DNA from 3 places in the Paenibacillus sp. FSL W7-1287 genome. Region 1 is predicted to be linked to each of the others. Evidence: riboswitches for the same ligand, from Rfam matches in the RefSeq annotation. Region 1 holds a riboswitch; each other region holds the start of a gene.
The links. Region 1 has a riboswitch for cyclic di-AMP ahead of NSQ99_RS14765 (hypothetical protein). Riboswitches for the same ligand answer to the same signal wherever they lie in the genome.

Region 1 (7,014 bases):
AATAAAAGAGCTTGAGAACTTTGACGTTCAAGTATTGCCTACCTTCCGTCCAGATAAAGCGCTTGAAATTAATAAAACAGGCTTTTTGGAGTGGATTGAGAAGCTTGCGCAAGTGTGTGGTGTAGAGCTGAACAGCTATGATGCGCTGCTTAAAGCATTGGATGATCGTATTGATTATTTCCAAGAGGTGGGCTGCAAGGTGTCCGATCATGGAATGGACTACGTTCCGTATCATGAAGCGACGAAAGAGCAGGCTGCTGATATTTATGCACGCAAGCTGCGTGGTGAAACAATCAGTCTCGTTGAAGAAAAGCAATATAAAACGTATACGTTTTTACATATGGCGAAGCGTTATGCGAAGTACGACTGGGCAATGCAGCTTCATATGAATCCTACACGCAATAACAATACAAGAATGTTCAAGAAGCTCGGTCCAGACCATGGCTTTGATGCAATTAATGATGCACCTGTAGCGGGTCCACTTCAAGGCCTGCTTGATGCATTGGAGCAGGAGGAGCTGCTGCCTAAAACAATCGTGTATTCACTCAATGCGAACGATAATGAAGTACTTGCTGCGCTTATTGGAGCGTTCCAAGGTGGTGGCGTTGCTGGTAAAATGCAGCTTGGATCAGCTTGGTGGTTTAACGATACGAAAAAAGGCATGATTGCTCAAATTGAAAGCTTGGCCAACTTTGGCTTGCTCGGTCAATTCGTCGGAATGCTAACAGATTCTCGCAGCTTCCTAAGCTTTACCCGTCACGAATATTTCCGTCGCATCCTATGTAACGTCATTGGTACATGGGTAGAGCAAGGAGAGCTCCCATATGACGAGAAGCATCTCGGCCAGCTCGTACAAAACATTTGCTACTATAACGCGAAACGCTATTTCAATTTCTAACGTTGAATAGTGGCTGTTAGATAAATGAAAAGAAGCAAGCATTCAGAGCATGATAAGCTTCCCTAGACAAACAGATTCTGTCTGACGATAGGGAAACATCACATCAGCCCGATGCTTGCTTCTTTTTCTTGATTATAGAACTCCCTAGCGAAGTAACTAGTGGGGTTAACGACGAAGCAACGCACACAACCGCTCCAGCGGAGTAAAAGGTGAGGTTTAGCAACGAAGCGACGCCCAAGAAGTGCCCCAGCGGAGTAAATAGTGAGAGTGTAAAAGCGAAGCGGTTGCCTTTGTCCTCTGATTTCTACAATAAATACCCTTCTTAGAAATCAGAGGACAACAGCAATTGAAACCTCACTAATTACGTAGCGCTGAAACCTCACTAATTACGTAGCGCTGACAACAGCAATTGAAACCTCACTAATTACGCAGCGCCAACAATATAATGAAGCATTTGCGAGGCAATGATATTGCAGGCAATGCATAGCAGATCACTATTGAGCAAGATCCTCCCCATTAGGAAAAAAGCAAGGCCTCCGACGAGATCAAGCATAATATAACGCTTAATGGAGTGAATCGAAACGACATACACTTGAAATTCAGTCTGTAGTAACTTCGGAGCTGCACTAATCACACATTACTCCTCCCATCTCATCATTTATCAACTCATTTTATGTGCAGGAGGAGTAGATCATTCGCATCATGTAACGAAAAACGGTGGATTGATTAATTTTATTCAATGCCATAAACCTCTTTCACCGTATCAAGAAAATACTGCGACCGCTTTGGTACATAATGATCTTTTAGCCAAACTATTCCGACATCCGACTGAAGCGTATCGAGTGATAACGGAATGATCTTGACACGTGGATCTATAAATGAGCTCATGACGGAGCGGGGCAGCATAGCTATACCAAGTCCATCTGCTATCAATGCAATCGAGATAGCAACAGAGGAGCATTCGCATATAATGTTTGGCTCAATGCCATAACGATGGCAAGCAGCGATAACCTGCTCATGCATATGTGTCGTTTGGTCTGTTTTGAGCGTTAATAAAGGGTAGTGAGCGAGCTCCTCAAGCTGAAAGCTCGTCTTATGTTCAAATTGCTTCCAGCTTGTCGGTACAATCACGACAAATGGGTCAGAAGGGAGAGGCATAATCGCAAGCTGTTTAGGATCAGTCAGCGCTTCAAAGGGAAGTCTGGCAAACACAAGATCTATCGCATGCTTTTCAAGCTGCTCACCGAGATAGTAATGATCTCCCTCTAATATTTTGTAGCTGACTTGAGGATACTTTTTACGATATTGCTCAATCGGTCGAGGTAATAGCGAGCTGCAGGAAAATACTGCTCCAATGGACAAAACACCGCGGACACCTTGCTCAAGCTCTTTCATTTCTTCAATGGTTTCATTAAACTGAGAGTAAAGGGACTCTGCACGCTTTTTTAGGTGTAAACCGGCATCGGTCAGCTGCAAGCCTTTACCGTGTCGATCGAAAAGCTTCACCCCTAATTCGTCCTCCATCTGCTTAAGCTGACGGCTTAATGGGGGCTGCTCCATATTTAGCAGCTTAGCTGCTCGTGTGATTTGACCCTCGCGAGCAATCGTCAAAAAGTATCTAAGCTGTCGCATATCCATGTGAACGCTTCCCTTCTAAAATGCCATACCTAAAAGGTATGGCAAAGTAATCTTATAGATATTATAAATATACGTCAATCCATGGTATCATTCAATTAACAATATTAATTGTAAGGAGAGTTACCAACTATGCCACAAGAAATTATAATTGAACAAGCGACTCAGCTAAAGCAAAAACCGGACGAAAATAATCTTGGTTTCGGCCACTACTATACAGATCATATGTTTATCCTTGAATATACTGAGGGTCAAGGATGGCATTCAGGTCGAGTAATTCCTTATCAGAACATTTCTTTAGACCCAGCAGCGAAAGTTTTCCATTACGGTCAGACGGTATTTGAAGGAATGAAAGCTTACCGCACAGAAGACGGCATAAAGCTGTTTCGTCCTAGAAAAAACTTTGAGCGTTTGAATAAATCTAATGCTCGTCTAAGTATTCCGCATCTTGATGAGGATCTTGCTTATAACGGTCTTATGGAGCTTCTAAATGTAGATCGCGACTGGGTTCCAGCAGCTGAAGGCACAAGCTTGTATATTCGTCCGTTTATTATTGCGACGGAGCCAGCATTAGGCGTTAATCCTTCGTTAAGCTATCTGTTTATGATCATTATGTCACCAGTTGGTGCATATTACGCAGAAGGGGTTAATCCCGTTAAAATCCATGTTGAATCTCACTTTGTACGCGCCGTTGCAGGTGGTGTAGGTGAAGCGAAAACTGCTGGTAACTATGCGGCAGGTTTGAATGCACAGGAAGAAGCGAAGGACCGCGGCTATTCCCAAGTATTATGGCTAGATGGTGTTCATCGTAAATACATCGAGGAAGTTGGAAGCATGAACGTCTTTTTCAAAATAGACGGTAAAGTCGTTACTCCGATGCTTAACGGAAGCATCCTTGATGGTATTACTCGTAACTCAGTGATTACGCTGCTTAAACATTGGGATGTGCCTGTAGAGGAGCGCCGCATTTCTATTGATGAGCTCATTGAAGCGCATCATAACGGCAAACTAGAGGAAGCTTTCGGCACAGGGACAGCTGCCGTTATCTCACCAATTGGTGAACTAAGCTATCATAATGAGAAGTATGTAATTAACGAAGGTAAAACTGGAGAGCTTTCAGCGAAAATTTACGACACCATTACAGGTATCCAAAAGGGCAAAGTAGAAGATCCATTCGGCTGGCTCGTTGCTTTAAATAAATAATTTACATTTGCATAATAGATAATAACAAACAATAAGTAAAATCCCCTTCCATAAGCTTCGTTGTAATCAACGATTAGCTTATTGGTAAGGGGATTTTGTTTAGTACAACGAAAGATAGGAAACTGCACGGCTCCGAAGGATTAATTCTTCATCGACTTGAGCCTGATGGGAACCATCAGGTAAAAAGTTTAATTGATGTAAAGCGTTGGTGAACAAATAAATAGCCCGCTGATCATACGTTTCATATTGCTTCAATGTATTGGAAATTAGCTCAGTAAGGTTAGAAATGGTGGAAGGACCGACAAATGGGGTAAGTTGATGTTCCCAATCCTGGAGATGAAAGCTGATATCTGAATCATCGATAAAAATTTCACTCCAGCCATATCCTCGATTGCTTGAAATTCTCAAGCACACACGATAGCCATTGGCATCGACTGCAAGAGCAGGGATAACAAAAACTTCGATCCGTTGAATGTGAAGCACAGCGGCTTCAGGTTGAACATTTTGAAAATCATTCGATGGACAAATAGACATTGCACATCTCTCCTTTCACGCTGACGAGGTTAGCTGTCGGGTTCGGGCAAGAGAGTAGGCCCTACCGTTCACCTATTAATCTGCTGAAAAAAGTCTTTTCTACAGACTTTTTCGTACAGGTAATTATAGGTAGTCCGGATTCACCCCTTAAGGCGTTTGGTTCCCCCGCTTTTTCTAGTGAAAAATTAAGCGAATATATGTTTATTTTAAGGGTTTTTATCCGGTTTGTAAATGAAACCGTTCTTCTAATAAGATTTACGAATCAATATTATACTTGTGCACAATTTTTTTTATTTTGCGTTATGTTACAATATCAAGTATGATGGTAAGAAAAACAGAACTGACGTTCAGAGTAGAAGGAGTATCAGATATGCAGTCAAAAACGACACATTGTAAGATTGTTGATTGTACGATCCGTGATGGTGGCCTTGTAAATAATTGGGATTTCAGTGTTGAATTCGTTCAGCATTTGTATAATAGCTTGAATGAAGCTGGTGTGGACTATATGGAAATCGGCTATAAAAACTCTCCTAAGCTTCTGAAGGGAGCAGATTCTGCAGGTCCTTGGCGCTTTTTAGATGATGATTTTCTACGTAAGGTCATCCCTAACAAAGGACATACGAAGCTGTCTGCACTTGTCGATATTGGTAGAGTGGATGAGAATGATATCTTGCCTCGCAGTGAAAGCATGCTGGATCTCATTCGTGTTGCCTGTTACATACAGGATGTGGACAAGGCTCTTGAACTTGTTCAAATCTTCCACGACCGCGGCTATGAAACGACAATTAACATTATGGCACTATCTAACGTACTGGAGAACCAGTTAGTTGAAGCGTTCAAGCTAATTAATGAAAGTGTTGTAGATGTTGTATATGTTGTTGATTCCTACGGAAGCCTAAAGCCTTCGGATATGAGTTATCTCGTTGATAAATTCCAAGAGCATCTGCCTAATAAACGTCTTGGTGTCCATGCGCATAACAACCTTCAGTTAGCTTTTGCTAATACGCTGATTGCAGCAGGCAAAGGAGTAGAGCTGCTGGATGCTTCCGTATATGGTATGGGGCGTGCTGCGGGCAACTGTAATACAGAGTTGCTTGTTACAGAATTGCAGAATACAAAGTACAATGTTCGTCCAGTACTTGATATGATTGAGAAATATATGATTCCAATGCGTGAGGAAGTGGAATGGGGCTACATCATTCCGTACATGGTTACTGGTGTGCTGGATGAGCATCCACGATCTGCAATGGCATTGCGCAATTCGGATAAAAAGGATAAATATGTTGATTTTTACGATCAGCTGACGACACCTGAAATGGCCAGCAAGTAAGTAAATTGTTTGGAAGGAGAAGGATAGTTCGGTAACGAACTATCCTTCTTTTTATTGTTAGTATAGTTTTCCTTGGCGGTACAATATGTTTGATAATCTCATAACTGCATGGTTATAGCAGCATTGGCGCAGCTGTTGGGGCTGTTGGAAGTAAAGCGGGAGCACCTGATTAAGCGTCGTACTCATTTTATCGAATAGCATCTCATAAACCTGCTCTTCACTGAAAAACTTTGTATCTCTTCCCTGTAGCCACTCAAAGTATGAAACAATAACTCCGCCAGCGTTTGCCAGTATGTCAGGTATTACGATGGCATGCCGCTTGGCAAGTGCCTCGTCTGCCTCTCCCGTGATAGGGGCGTTTGCTCCTTCGACAATAATACTTGCTTTCACTTTAGCAACATTATGTTGATGAATCTGCTCTTCAAGCGCCGCTAAAAACAACACATCAACGTCATGATATAAAACTGCCTCACGATCAAGTATAGTTGCCTGCACATCAGCCTCTTGCAGCTGCTGCTCGTTCATAGGCAGTTCGCCTTGATGCAATCTGCTGAAGCTTAGCAGCTTATCAATAGGCAGTCCTTGCTCACTATATAGCGTGACATTGCGATCGCTTACTGCAACGACTTTATGCATTCCATCATTATCCTTGAAAGCCTCAGAGGCTACGACGGAGCCAACATTACCAAAGCCTTGAATCGCTATCGAAAGTGGACGATTAATAAAACGTTTTACTGTAGTAACATATGGATTATTGTATGCATCAAGTACAGATAGGTGACTGTTTACATACTGCTGCAGCATATACTTAAATACGAAATAAACGCCCTTGCCGGTAGCCTCTTTTCTTCCAAGCGAGCCACCGAATGCAATGCTCTTGCCGGTGAAGCTGCCGAGATATGGCTGGCCAGGATGAATGCTCTTGTATTCGGCAGCCATCCAATCCATCTCGCGCTCGCTAGTACCCATATCGGGTGCTGGAATATCCTTATCTGGTCCAAGTATGTCAGTAAAGTACTGTACATATTTTTTGCAGATCATATACAGCTCACGTTCAGAGTATTGTCTTGGGTTTATACATACTCCGCCTTTCCCGCCACCAAAAGGAACATCATGCAATGCGTTTTTTAGTGTCATTAACGCAGCTAAATTCGTAACTTCATCCTCATTTACCGATTCGTGAAACCGAATGCCGCCTTTGTATGGTCCTAACGCATCGTTATGCTGGATGCGATAAGCTGGTATTCGAACAACTACCCCGCTGTCTAGCGTGATACGAAGGAAAGCCTTATGTGTTTTATTTGGAGTCGATAATATCGCTCCCAGTGATTGAAAGGCCTGCTCTCTTTTTTTATCTGCTAGTTGTGGTAAGATAGAACTGTTTTCCATTAACATTCGTAAAGATTGCTCAACA
Region 2 (7,014 bases), 890 kb from region 1:
CCAAACACAGTAATTAGCATGGATTTTAATGCTCCATACTGCGATCTTTCTCGCTCATACCAGTACGCGATTAGTAAAAAGGACGCGATACTGGTTATCTCCCAGAAAGCATATAGAACAAGTAAATTATCAGAAAGAACAACACCAAGCATTGCCCCCATGAACAGGAGAAGATATGCATAGAAACGCTGCTGGTCTTTTTTCTCTTCATCAAGATAATAAATCGAGTACAGAACAACAAGTAAGCCGATACCGCTGATTAAAAGCGCAAACAATAAAGATAAGCCATCCAAATAAAATGTAATCGTAATGTCAAGACTCGAAATCCACGACGCTGCATGGATGATTGGAGCTTCCTGAACTTGCGGAATATGCGACAAAAAAAATACAAAAAGCAGTATTGGAACCGGCAAGGCCAGCCACCCTCTATGCATACTTTCAAGAAACTTGCGACTGACTAGCAGCACCGCAGAGAATAAAAAAGGTATGAAAACAGCAATATGTAGTAAAAACAATCAAGTTCCTCCTTCTTTCATTCTATTTTTCATCATTCCCATTTCGATGCAAACAAATCGCTAGATCATGGAGAACATAAAAAAAACGCAAAAAGAGCCCGCTGTGTGCAGGCTCCTCCAGGGTCTTACTCATATGATATTGTAAGTGCAGTATATTCGCGAAATAAAAACGACCAACATATGTTAAAATTTAATTTAACGTATTCTCAGTCATTTGTAAAGCAAAATTCAAGTTTCTACTTGAAGCAGTTTGGCAACGATTATGTATAGTTACCTTCGGATCTGGTCACACTGTTGATAAAAACGTACGGAGGAGATCTTTTGCCAAGCCGTCAAATTATCACCTGTTCTATTATATTTCTCGCCATACTAATCTCAGGTTTTTGGCTCAATAATGCTAGCCATGAACAAACAAATTCGCATTTACTTTTTGCAAAATGGATAAATGACGTTAATGTATCAGAAGGTCAAAGTATAAACTCATCCGCATCTTATTACCCTAGAGAATATGTTCGTATTTTGCCCAGAAACGACGATTTCACGGAATTCAGCCCTACTCTACCATAGCAACATATAACACAAATTCCCCTAAAGTAGGTTATGCTCAACAATATTTCGGAAGATCTCTTTACTTTTGGCTTATAATATTTTAGTATGAGTTACGATAAATCAATATATCACTGCTTAATCCTCCTTTAGGGAGGAGCGGGGGAACCATAGAAGCATGAACTGCTTCAGGGGTGAATTCTTTCTGAATCCAGAAAGAACGGGTACTCTCAGACCCGAATCCGACAGCTAACCTCGTCAGCGTAATGAGAGAGCCTTCATGCATTTTTGGGTTTGTTATGACACATCCAAAAGCTTGGTAGCGGACTTCTCTGCTTCCAAGCTTTTTTGATTGCCCAGTACAAACAAAACAATGAATATCCAACAAAGGAGTATAGCAATGACGAGCGGTGAAAAAATTATGGTATGCGTTAGTCACGTTGCAAATGGTGAGCAACTAATCCACCGTGGAGGTGAATTGTCGAAATTACTTCAATGTCCCTTATATGTACTAAGTGTTAGTTATGGCGAAGATAATCAAGCAAAGTCAAATAATGATTTAATTTGGAAAAGCAAAAGTGATGAATGGGGAGCAAAGCTACTGGTCCAATCCAACGAAAACAAAAAAACATGTGAAGTTATAGCTGAAACTGCCAAGCGATATAACATTACACAATTGATTATCGGTCAATCCCCGCAAACTCGTTGGCAGGAAATTATGAACGGTTCTATCGTGAATGAATTGCTATATCGACTTAACGAGGTCGACATACATATCGTTTCACTTCATCGTTCCTATCAATTGGAACAGAAAGGGAATCGTCAGGCTTTATAGATTTTCGTATTTCACAAAATTGGAATATAATATACAATAGTGCAATTGCCTTAGTTCGAGCTTCTATCGGGCTAAGGCAACTGCATTTTGTGCAGTACGAACTGCTGTTTTATACGTATGGCTTCTAGTCTGCTCTTCTAATAAACAATCGAATGATCATTATGAGTAAGGCAATATGAACCATAAATCCAATGATAAAATTGTAGATTGCAGCGAACGTTTCACCTTTAGACCCCTCTAAAAATATTTTTGCGGGCCAAAAAGTCGGAATCCATACCGCTACCCATTGCCACACATCTGGAACAAAGAAAATAACGATGGGTCCAGCGATAAATACAATTGCACCTATTTTGTATAAGGCTAATCCCTCAACTTTATTTGCAGAGAAAGCTGCCACTAGCATTGCAAAGCATGGTGCTTCGATGACCAATAAGACGAGCATCAGTAAATATTCGATGTGAAACTCAGTGAGTCCAGAATATACTAAAAACATTACTGACCATATAGCGCTTATCACGATAGGTAATATCAATCTGTATACTAAGTAACCTTTTCTCATAAGTGGGGTTACTGCAAAATAGGAGATTATATTCTCATCTCGTTCATCCAACATTAATAATCCAGTCATAATCCCTAACAGCATTGGTATGGTGACAATAAACAAAGCTGTAGTAAAGTCTCTATATGGATTTAGATCAAAGGAGTAACTTGTCTCTAACCAATGAGCTGTCATTGGAAATCCAAAACGAGTGAGTATGATTAAGATCAAAGGACCTAAAAATCCAACGATTAATACGGGGTCAGTTCCTGCGTGTCGGATATCGTTCATTAATAGCACTTGGTACTTTTTCATAATCCATCTCTCCCCTCTCCTATTTTCCCCAGCACATATTTCTTATAAGAGTAGCTAGCCCAGACATAGATCCCATAATTCCATATGAGCAGAATAAAAAGAGAATATCCAATTTGTACAGTTGTCAAATCAGAGATGGCGGATTCCAATAGAAGTAACGTCCCTTCCGTTGGAAGAAGAAGGTAAAGCTTAGTATTCCAGATGTCAAAAAAACCGAGCAATGGAAGTGCTAAAGGTAATGCATAGACTTGAGACATCATGATAAAGCCGTTAATCGTATGGTAACGAACGACAACACTGATTGATAATAACGTCATTAAACTCGAAGTTAACACAACGCCAACTGAAAACAGTACAGGTGACTTCGGAATTCCGATTGAAGTTAGATGAATCACCCAAGCTGCTATTAAAGATAAACATGATAAAGAAGCTACTTTCGCAAACAAATAATCTCGAGTTCGCATAGGTGTAACAAAAAGAGGGTCATGTATTCCTTGATCTCGCTCAAGAAGTAAAATTCCTCCAGCTAAAATCAACCCCAATGCACTTGGATCACTAAAGGTTAATAATATAACACTCTTGTGCAGATACGCTTCCGGAATATAGTTCAGTAGGAGCCAATAACAAGCACATACAAAGGCATATGCAAAATAAAAGCCATGACGCCACTGGAATCTGAAATCAAAAGCAAAAGCAGTAATGAATCTCATATTAGCCTTCTCCCTGTCACTTCAATAAAGATCTGCTCAAGTGAAGCCTCTTGAGAATGAATCGTCTCTATGGAGTACTCTTTGATCAGATTTAGAAATGTATGATTTTCTCCTATTCCTTGCTGGGGAAATGCTGCACTCATTAATTCCCCCTCATTCCGATATTCGACAACAATTCTTTGTTTACCCTTACGAAGTTTAAGCTCCCGAGGGGAGTCAATTAGCTTAATTTGTCCATCTACGATAAAAGCGACACGATCGCATAATTCCTCAGCTGCTTGCATGTTATGCGTTGTGATTAATACCGTTTTACCTTCTTTCCTTTTTTCTAGAATTAACTCCTTCATCCGCTGGGCATTGACGGGATCCAAACCTGAGGTTGGTTCATCAAGGAAGAGGATATCTGGGTTATTTAAGAGTGCACGGCAAAAATTCAATCGCATTTTCATTCCTTTGGACAATTGAGAAACCTTCATATTTGTTGCCTGATCTAAGCCGACCTGCTCAAGTAACGTTTTTGGGTTTTCAGTACGACCAGCATAGAGTGAACCAAAGAATTTTAAGTTCTCTAACACAGAAAACTTGGAATAAAAGTTTGGAAACTCAAACGCTACTCCTATTCGTTCATAGTAGTTAGGGCCGATATCTTTAATCTCTTTATCCATCACTTTGACACTGCCTTGATATCCCTTCAGTATACCGATCAATATTTTTTGCGTTGTACTTTTCCCTGCTCCTGATGGGCCCAAAAACCCGAAAACTTCCCCCTTTTGAATATTAAAACTCATACCATGAATCGTCGGCTCTAGTCTTCCCGGATAAGTAAAGTTAAGGTTCTGTACATCAATCATTAATATCCCCCCGTTTTAAAGACAAAAAGAGCCCGCTGTGTGCAGGCTCCTCCAGTTAAACCAATGTTCAGTTTTATAGTTTCAACTTATCACGTCTGGTTGATTTTTACAATATTTTTTTGTTGCTCATTTCAAGCTCTTTCTATATTATTTCATCGCTTAATTAATTCATAGTTGTTTATCTGTTAATCATTCATCTGAAATTACTGATTCGGCGATTTCAACTAGTATATCCGCTGTAACTTGATTTTCTATACGAGTGTCTATCGCAAGCCAATATTGCCAACCATTTTTCTCAAAGACTAGAATGTTAAATCCTCCATTAAACATAGATCCTCCCCCATACAATATTCTTTTAGTAGTAAAGTAAATTGCATGGCTACCGTCACTTAGTTTATATAATTTCTTATTTCTTTTAAACTTTGTGATATTTATTCTCTGTTCAATTGGTCTTATATCGATCATATAATGGTACTCCCCGTGTGCTTCGTGGAGATATTCGATATTAAGTTCGTCATTATGGTTATTCTTATCCTTTATACATCTTCCTAAGTGATGAGTAAATTGTACCGGTGGTAATTTAATTGGCAAGTGAAGTTCTCGTTGATTATGTATTTCACATTCCTTTAATGCTTCTTCAACTGATTTAAATCCGATTTCGAGATAAGGCTTTTCAAATGGAGGAATATCAGTTTGTGTGTTATCTGTTGCATGCACATAGATATTGGCGGTGAAAAAACTGAATATGAGTAAATAGACAAGGTAAGCTCGCTTCATGTACCAGTAACACACCTTCTTATAGACGTAGTATGTAAAGATGAGTTATATTGTTACCAAAAAAGATAAAATCAACCAACGACGAAAATGTTCATATTTCCAATTTGACTCGCTGAGAGCTTTAGTGTTCAACATCCTTCAGATTCAAAGTGTTATTGTTGATTAGAATCGTATGATCATTCTCCCATTGAATATTAACAACTTCCGCTCTCTTCTCGTAATAAATTCTCTTCTTAAACCAAAGTGGTCCGTTTAACTCTCCTAATATTCCAAAGCTACCCCTTGCACCTGCGTCCGTATAGTAAAAATCCACCGTAAATTGACCGTCAGGAGAACGTACTGTCTTTATCCATTCTTTCTCACCAGTAAACATACCTGTGAAGAACATCATTATGCATAGACATAAGATTAACAATATAGAAAAAATGGTCGATAGCAGGCTTCTTAGCTTCGCTCTCCAGCTGGATCCATCCATAATGCCGATGATCCCCATAATTAATGCTACAATGGTCAGCAATAATATTACAGCGTGTGGCGGAGTGATTAGCAAGGTGTTATGAATATTCGAATATAGAGAATATGCCGTTATTATGTACAAGCATATGATGAAATAAAAAGCATATCTATTGTGAAATTGGACTGTTTTACTGTTCATAACTCACCTCAAATATTGGAAGTGACTAGGCACTTGAAGTTGTTTTCTTCTGCATTGTTGACTCAACAACATGAACGACAGGGAATGCGACAATTAATAGGAGCGTGAGATAAGTGGAATTTTCAAAAATATCTCGAAACCTTTGCTGAGACCAGCCTTTTTCACCAATAATCGAGTAAGCCACTTGATTAGCAATAGCAATTCCATCGTTTACCTCTGGAATTAAGTTCTGAGTGTAGTTTTGAGCAAGACATACAACAGCTACTATAGATAATGCAATGGCTAGGGCGAAGGCTTTAGAATATGGGCTAGAAACTCCAGCTTTTCTCATCGTAAATATAGAGATTACAATAAAAATGAAACTGATTAGCATATATAACATCTACATCCCTCCACATTCTTATTACGATTGACTCAGTTTATATGACGAAATCAAGCTCAAGATTGTTGCTAATATTTGGATGAAGCAACTTAGAAACTAGTCCTCTCCATTACCAACCTCTAAAATAGAAAAACGCACTAGTAATAGTGCGTTTAAGAAGTCTGTGAAGAAAAATAAACTTAAGCTATCGTTGCTTTATTGTTCCATCGTTCCCATTAACGTAATGTATTTTCGGCAGCGTCCACCGTGTGCTTTAGCAGGGTGGCAATGGTTACTGGACCAACCCCAGCAGGAACTGGAGTAATGGCATAAGCATTCTTCAGACATGCATTATAATCTACGTCTCCGATATTACCTTCGTTGTAACCAGCATCAAGTACAATCGCACCCGGCTTTATCCAATCCCCTTGTATGAAATTAGGTTTTCCTACAGCCGCAACTACGATATCCCCGAGTCGAACGATATCTTCTAGATTAACTGTTTTGGAGTGGCATGTCGTAACGGTAGCATTTTGATTTAACAGCATTGCCGATACTGGCTTTCCAAGAATAGGGCTTCGGCCAATCACTACTGCATGCTTCCCTTCAACCTGTAAGTTGTAATAGTCAAGAATAGCCATAATAGCAGCTGGTGTACAAGATGGAAAATTGGCGATCCCAAAAGCATTTAGTGCATAGCCGAGAGTAGTTACTCCATCTACATCCTTCTCGATGCTTATCGCATCAAATGCTGCTCGCTCGTCGATATGATGTGGGACCGGATGCTGCAACAATATTCCATGTACGTCGGGATCATCATTTAGCTTATGAATTTGTGATATTAATTCTTCTGTCGTAATACTTGCCGGGAGATCTATTCGGATCGATTGCATGCCTAGCCTTTTGCAGGC
Region 3 (7,014 bases), 2.9 Mb from region 1:
CCCCGTACCCAACAGGACTGAATCGCTTTGGATCTAGGTTTGTGTTCAGCAATATAATATCTAGAAACCGTACAGCACGCATAACGCTTAGATCCCAGTTAGATCGATAGGTTGCGTTTCGAATCGGTGCGTTGTCTGTATGGCCAGCGATTACGACGTTAAAGTCAGGATAGTTTTCAAGCATTTTAGCAATGCTGACAGCCAACTCGCGACCGTCTTCCTTAACTGAAGCTTCCGCTGAATCGAATAGGGCATTGTCGCGAATCGTAATGAGTAGCTGTGACATATTCAGTGATGTCTCAAGGCTGCTTGTGAGACCGTTATCGGCAATATACTCATCAATTTCTTGCTTGAGTGTATTTAGATCATGTTCGCTTTGCTCAAGAAGCTGTTCGATCTCTTGCTCCGATAATGGTTCTTCATCAGTCATTCCTTCTAAGTCGGAATTCTCATTCCCGCCGTTCTCTGCATCGGCATCTGGGCCGCGCTCTATAATAGAAGGCATATCCAATACCCCTTGTCCATTACTGAACGCAACACTGAATGCTTGGGATAGATCTTGAAACTTTTTTGCATCTACTTGGCTCATTGAATATAAAACGATGAACAGGGCAAGCAGCAATGTCAGGATGTCGGCATAGGGGACTAGCCATGATTCATCGATATGCTCTTCGTGGTCCTCATGTCTACGCTTTTTGCTCAACGTCTCCTTCCTCCTTCGCTTTCATTGCTTGACGTTCAGTTGGTGTTAAGAATACAGATAGCTTTTGTTCAATCGCAATGGTAGATACACCAGATTGAATAGAAAGCAATCCTTCTAGCATCATCAGACGAATTTGAATTTCTGCTTTAGATAGGCGTTTTAATTTGTTGGCCATCGGATGCCATAAAACATAACCTGTAAAAATACCTAGCAGCGTTGCCATAAAAGCAGCTGAAATTGCGTGTGCCAGTGACTCCATGTCGCTCATATCGGCAAGAGCAGCGATCAGACCGATAACAGCGCCTAGAACCCCGAGTGTTGGCGCATATGTACCTGCTTGCGTAAAGATTAAAGCACCGGCTTTGTGGCGCTCTTCTGTAGCGGAAATATCCTCTAGCAGTACATCTCGTACAAGATCCTGATCATTTCCATCAATAATCATACGCATACCATTTTTAAGGAACGGATCCTCGATATCATCGACTCTCGCTTCGAGTGCAAGCAAACCTTCACGACGCGTAATTCCAGCCCATTCAACAAACTGCTTTATCAGATCTTCGCGTTTCACAAGCGGACGCTCTGTGAATAGAAGCTTGAATAGTGTGCCAACCTTTTTTAGCTCTCCTAGTGGGAAGGCAATGGTAACGGCGGCAATCGTACCTACGATAATAATCATGAATGCTGCTGGATTAAGGAAGGCGCTTAAGCTTGCACCTTTCAGTACCATACCGATAATTACAGCTGCAAAACCTAAAATTAGACCAATAATTGTTGAATTCTTCATTATACACCTCTATTAATCCATTTTCGACAAAGAACTACTATTTCTATTATCGTCAAATAGGCATTCTGACATTAGAGTAAATGGTAACGATATTTAGAAGATTTAGATTTGTAGTGAGGAAATTAAGGAAATACTGTGAACAGTAGCGCAATTTTCGTTCATGCTTGCTCGAAACGGTGAGCATATATCGAGGACAATTTATGCTGCTTATGTCATAATAGACAGAAATACATAAAACAGGAGGATCACTTATGGGTGTGCGCCACGCGCGTGAATATCGTGATATTTTACAAGAGCTAACAGATGCAATAAGTAATATTGAGGATTGCTATCTGTTTTTTGAGATGGATGTAGAAGCATGGAACGAGCTGCAGGGGGAAGAAAAGCATGAGGTGCTTGAGGCTCTAGCAGATGATGTATTCTATGGACTTGGCGAGCATCCGGAGATTGAGGTCGGAAGCGGGCAAGTGATATATAACTCTAAGCTGCATCACATCGTAGTGAAAACGAATGATCAAGTGTATCACACCGTTCGGTTAATCTAACAACAGGGGCATGCGGAGCATACCTGCATGCCTGATTTAAAGGAGTTTAGACGTGAAAAAAATATTGTGGCTTGGCTGCCTTTCATATCTTGTTATCGGAATTGCTCATATTATCGGTGGATCGATTCTAGAGCAGATCGTCACGCATTATGAGATCTCATATGCCGATGGCGGCCAATGGATTATGAATCAGTTTTTAGGCTTTTTAGTGGGGGTATTATTAGGACCTTCTCTATCGACAAGACTAGGGAAAAGAATTACCATCGTCATTGCTTTTAGCGCTTTAACACTGGCAGAAGGGATATATAGTCTGCTTCCAGCGTGGGAATGGATGCTAATCATTGCGCCTTTTGCTGGATTTGGCTTCGGTATGATTGAATCAGTAATCGGGGCATTGATCATCGACTTGTTCAAGGATCAAACCGCGACAGCGATGAGTAAAATTGAAACATTTTTTGGATTAGGTGCACTATTTATTCCGCTAACAGCGGCTGTACTTATTCGATATCATATATGGGAATGGTCATTCCCGATCTTAACAGCAATAAGCGGCATAACCTTGTTGCTTTGGCTTTGTCTTTCATTCGGTAAAGACCTCGATGATAAAATTTCACAGCCTTCTAAGCAGGAGCGTGCCGCAGTGCTGCATAAACCGAAGTATCAGCAGCGAGCGTTGCCGTTTCTCATTCTGGCTATGATGTTCTTCTTCCTGTATGTTGGCGTCGAGATGAGTGTATCGAACTATCTACCATCGATTATGATTGAGCGAAGCGGACTCTCTGAGTCAAGCGCTGCAAGCATGCTTAGCTTGTTCTGGGTATTTATGGTAGTTGGTCGTGTGTTCTGCGGCGTGTTGGCTGACCGTTACGGCTATATCAAATACTTAATCGTGTCGATGGCCGTTGCTGTCATTGCCTTTATAGGTATGGTGTTCATTGAACAGGCATGGGCACAATTTGTGATGATTGCATTAAGTGGTTTAGGGTTTGCAGGAGTATTTGGCATTGGTCTTGTGTATGTGAATGCATGTCTACAGGGCATGACAGATCGCACAACGAGCTTGCTTGTCGCGTGTGGAGGCGTAGGGGGCGCATTGTTCCCTAAGCTGACGGGATGGTCTATGGACCAATATAATGCGGCAACTACGATCTCCATTGTTGCGGCGTTAGTTGCTATTATGCTAACGTTCATGATCGTCATGATGGTTTACGGTGGCAATCGTAATTTACAGGAAGCTTTACCAGCTACTCATAAATAAATATTAGTCATCATGCAACAAAGGAACGATGCTTATCGTCTATAAGGGTGTTCAATCAATGATCAGGACTAAGCTTAAAATAAGCTTATAGGATTGAACAGACAAGACAAAGCATCGTTCCTTTTTACTTGCGAGTGAATAGGTACAGGCAGTCATATTTGTACAGGTTGTGCATACATTTATAATACAGCTATCCTAAGATCGGAAAATAAAAAAGAGATACGAGTGCTCTAGTAGAGCCATCCTATCTCTTTGTCACTTATTTACTTGCTTCTACGTAATTTTCGTACTGTTCATCGGATAGTACACGTCTAGCCGTTACATAACGCGGCTTGTAGTAAGAAGAGTCTAGAGAGTCAATAGTAACGCCTTTGCTTGTAGAAGCGTGAGCGAATTTACCATCGCCTATGTAGATTCCTACGTGCGTAATACCTCCGTTGTTAGAGCCGCTTGTATCAAAGAATACAAGATCGCCAGATTTCAAGTTGTCTTTAGCAACTTTTGTTCCTTCAGATGCTTGATCTGCAGAACGGCGAGGTAGCTCAACATCCATCTTTTCGAAAATATAACGAACAAATCCAGAACAATCAAACCCGCTAGTAGTATTACCGCCGTACTTGTACTTTGTTCCTTTTACATCCTCAATATTGGTAAGCATTGAAGACGAGCTAGCAGAAACGCTTCCTGCTGAGAACGCTAACAGTAAGGTGATCGCTAATACCATTATGCTAAGCTTTTTCACAATTTAAGTCTCCTTCCAGATGTGCCGACGAGGTTAGCTGACGGGTTCGGTTGAAGGTTCCCTATGAATCTACCGTCACGAGCACTCGCAACGCAGTTCAATTCACCCCAAATGGATCCCCCGTTTCTCATGATTTCTCATAAGAATTTGGCAATAGGCTTACTTGTTACTTGTCAGATGTTACAAGCAATATAATAAACTGAAAATCTAATTCTGTGTAAAATGTGAGAAGATTCTAATCGTTTTCATATTTCTCTCAGAATTGATAGGATAGAGAAATAAGATACGTATCCGTCAAAAACGCTAAAACAGGTTGATGAAACGGATGATTTGGTGTGTAAAATGGGTGTATTTTCATGAAAAGTTGTGTATCATAGAGGGATAAATACTCGCTTACGTGAAAGGTTGGTATAGATGGAAAACAGTAACGAAACGAAATCAGTTGCTTCTAATTTTATAAAACATATAGTAATAGATGATTTGCAGGAAGGAAGAGTAAATGAGGTCATCACTCGTTTTCCACCAGAGCCTAATGGATATCTACACATTGGTCATGCGAAATCTATCTGCCTTAACTTTGAACTGGCAGATGAGTTTAAAGGGAAAACAAATCTTCGCTTTGACGATACGAACCCAGTAAAAGAGGATACTGAATATGTAAACTCGATTAAAGAAGATGTTCAGTGGCTTGGATTTGATTGGGACAATCTGTACTATGCCTCTGATTATTTTGAAGAGTTATACAACCGCGCGGTGCTACTTATTAAGAAGGGCAAGGCCTATGTATGTGACTTATCTGCTGAGGAGATGCGTACGACGAGAGGGACGTTAACGGAGCCTGGGCAAAACAGTCCTTATCGTGATCGCTCCGTGGAGGAGAATCTTGATCTGTTTGCACGCATGAGAGCGGGAGAATTTAAGGACGGAGAACGTGTGCTTCGTGCAAAAATTGATATGGCTTCATCTAATATAACGATGCGCGATCCTGTCTTGTACCGTATCGCTCACGCTCATCATCACCGCACAGGCGATGCATGGTGCATTTATCCGATGTATGACTTTGCTCATCCGCTAAGTGATGCAATTGAAGGCATTACACATTCGATCTGTACACTTGAGTTTGAGGATCACAGACCGTTATATGACTGGGTTGTTGCAGAGTGTGAGATGGACGCTCAGCCGCGTCAGTATGAGTTCGCTCGTCTTAACATTACAAATACGATTATGAGTAAGCGATATCTGAAATCTCTCGTCGATGAGGGTGTTGTAGAGGGCTGGGATGATCCTCGTATGCCGACGATCAGTGGGATGCGTCGCAAAGGCTATACAGCGGAAGCGATCCGCAACTTCTGTCGTGAGATTGGCGTAGCGAAAGCGAACAGTACGATTGAGGAAAGCTACCTGGAATATTTCATTCGCGAGGATCTAAAGCTGAAGGCTCCGCGTACGATGGCTGTACTAGATCCGATTAAAGTCGTAATTACAAACTATCCAGAGGGTCAAGTGGAATGGCTGGATGCAGAAATTAATGCTGAAAATCCAGAGATGGGCATCCGTCAAATTCCGTTTTCTCGTGAGATTTATATTGAACGCGAGGACTTTATGGAAAATCCGCCGAGCAAATACTTCCGTTTGTTCCCTGGCAACGAGGTTCGTCTTAAGCATGCTTACTTCATCGTGTGCAATGAAGTTGTAAAAAATGAGCAAGGCGAAATTATCGAGCTACGCTGCACCTATGACCCTGAGACGAAGTCTGGCAGTGGGTTTACAGGTCGTAAAGTAAAGGGCACGATTCATTGGGTAGAAGCATCGATGGCAGTTCCAGCACAGCTGCGTTTGTTCGAACCACTAATTGAAGATGCGCCGGAATTGAAGGATGTACCGTTTCTTGAGCGGATTAACCCTAACTCTATGCGCATCGTTAACGGATATATTGAGCCTAACATGAAGGATGCTCAAACAGGCGACAAGTTCCAATTTTTCCGCCATGGCTATTTCTGTGTGGATCCTGCTAGAGGCGAAGACAATCAACTTGTGTTTAACCGAGTTGTCTCTCTAAAAAGCTCATTTGATCCAAAGAAGGCTTAAGGTGAACGATAAGATGTATCTTCATCTAGGCGGGGATATTTAATGAAGCATGAAATGATTGAGGAGTGAAGCAAGCGTGAGTAAATATTGGAGTCCCCTTACTGCCTCGCTAGAGCCGTATGTGCCTGGCGAGCAGCCTAAGGATAAAAAATATATAAAGCTGAATACAAACGAAAACCCATATCCTCCTTCACCGCTTGCCATTGTAGCGATGACAGATGCGATAAATGAGGATTTGAGATTGTATCCTGATCCTAATTGTGACGTGCTTGTCCAAACGCTTGCTCAGCATGCTGGTCTATCACCAAAGCAAGTATTTGTAGGAAACGGCTCAGATGAAATACTAGCATTTGCTTTTGCGTCATTCTTTGACCCAGGCAAGCCAGTGCTATTTCCTGATGTGACGTATAGCTTTTATAAGGTTTATTCGAAGTTTTATGGCATTACGCCTAAGCTTATACCACTAGATGAGCAGTTTAACATCAATGTAGAGCAATATACTGGCGACCATGGCGGTATCATTATTCCTAATCCGAACGCCCCTACAGCGATGCCACTATTGCTAGAGGATGTCGAACAACTATTGAAGAATAATGCAGACCAAGTTGTTATTATTGATGAGGCTTATGTTGATTTTGGTGCGGAGTCGGCTGTCACGCTTGTTAACTCCTATTCCAATTTACTCGTCATTCAGACATTGTCTAAGTCACGTTCGCTTGCGGGCCTGCGAGTAGGATATGCGTTTGGCTCTGAGGAGCTAATCGAAGGTCTTAATCGTACGAAGAACTCATTCAATTCATATACCATCGATCGCGTTGCACTAGCCGGTGCTGTTGCCGCGATAGAGGATCAAGCGTATTTTAGAGAAATGACAGCGAAGGTCGTTGCGACGCG

Region 2: it holds a riboswitch for cyclic di-AMP, as region 1 does, so the genes downstream of both, NSQ99_RS10795 (hypothetical protein) here and NSQ99_RS14765 (hypothetical protein) in region 1, are expected to answer to the same signal.
Region 3: it holds a riboswitch for cyclic di-AMP, as region 1 does, so the genes downstream of both, NSQ99_RS01875 (C40 family peptidase) here and NSQ99_RS14765 (hypothetical protein) in region 1, are expected to answer to the same signal.

Annotation. Positions count from the first base shown of each region.
Region 1 is NZ_JBBORD010000001.1:3,249,264-3,256,277, reverse strand. It holds gene uxaC (glucuronate isomerase) at 1-898, shown strand, start outside; gene NSQ99_RS14780 (hypothetical protein) at 1,323-1,532, opposite strand; gene NSQ99_RS14775 (LysR family transcriptional regulator) at 1,631-2,536, opposite strand; gene NSQ99_RS14770 (branched-chain amino acid aminotransferase) at 2,666-3,736, shown strand; gene NSQ99_RS14765 (hypothetical protein) at 3,836-4,270, opposite strand; cyclic di-AMP (ydaO/yuaA leader) riboswitch at 4,274-4,472, opposite strand; gene NSQ99_RS14760 (aldolase catalytic domain-containing protein) at 4,641-5,600, shown strand; gene NSQ99_RS14755 (Glu/Leu/Phe/Val family dehydrogenase) at 5,658-7,014, opposite strand, start outside.
Region 2 is NZ_JBBORD010000001.1:2,358,931-2,365,944, reverse strand. It holds gene NSQ99_RS10800 (Na+/H+ antiporter subunit A) at 1-515, opposite strand, end outside; cyclic di-AMP (ydaO/yuaA leader) riboswitch at 1,187-1,339, shown strand; gene NSQ99_RS10795 (hypothetical protein) at 1,462-1,896, shown strand; gene NSQ99_RS10790 (hypothetical protein) at 2,021-2,749, opposite strand; gene NSQ99_RS10785 (fluoroquinolone export ABC transporter permease subunit) at 2,746-3,459, opposite strand; gene NSQ99_RS10780 (ABC transporter ATP-binding protein) at 3,456-4,310, opposite strand; gene NSQ99_RS10775 (hypothetical protein) at 4,500-5,087, opposite strand; gene NSQ99_RS10770 (DUF5412 family protein) at 5,209-5,742, opposite strand; gene NSQ99_RS10765 (hypothetical protein) at 5,768-6,124, opposite strand; gene NSQ99_RS10760 (bifunctional 5,10-methylenetetrahydrofolate dehydrogenase/5,10-methenyltetrahydrofolate cyclohydrolase) at 6,340-7,014, opposite strand, start outside.
Region 3 is NZ_JBBORD010000001.1:396,761-403,774, reverse strand. It holds gene motB (flagellar motor protein MotB) at 1-703, opposite strand, end outside; gene motA (flagellar motor stator protein MotA) at 687-1,487, opposite strand; gene NSQ99_RS01885 (hypothetical protein) at 1,739-2,032, shown strand; gene NSQ99_RS01880 (MFS transporter) at 2,085-3,290, shown strand; gene NSQ99_RS01875 (C40 family peptidase) at 3,550-4,032, opposite strand; cyclic di-AMP (ydaO/yuaA leader) riboswitch at 4,040-4,195, opposite strand; gene NSQ99_RS01870 (glutamine--tRNA ligase/YqeY domain fusion protein) at 4,447-6,120, shown strand; gene hisC (histidinol-phosphate transaminase) at 6,197-7,014, shown strand, end outside.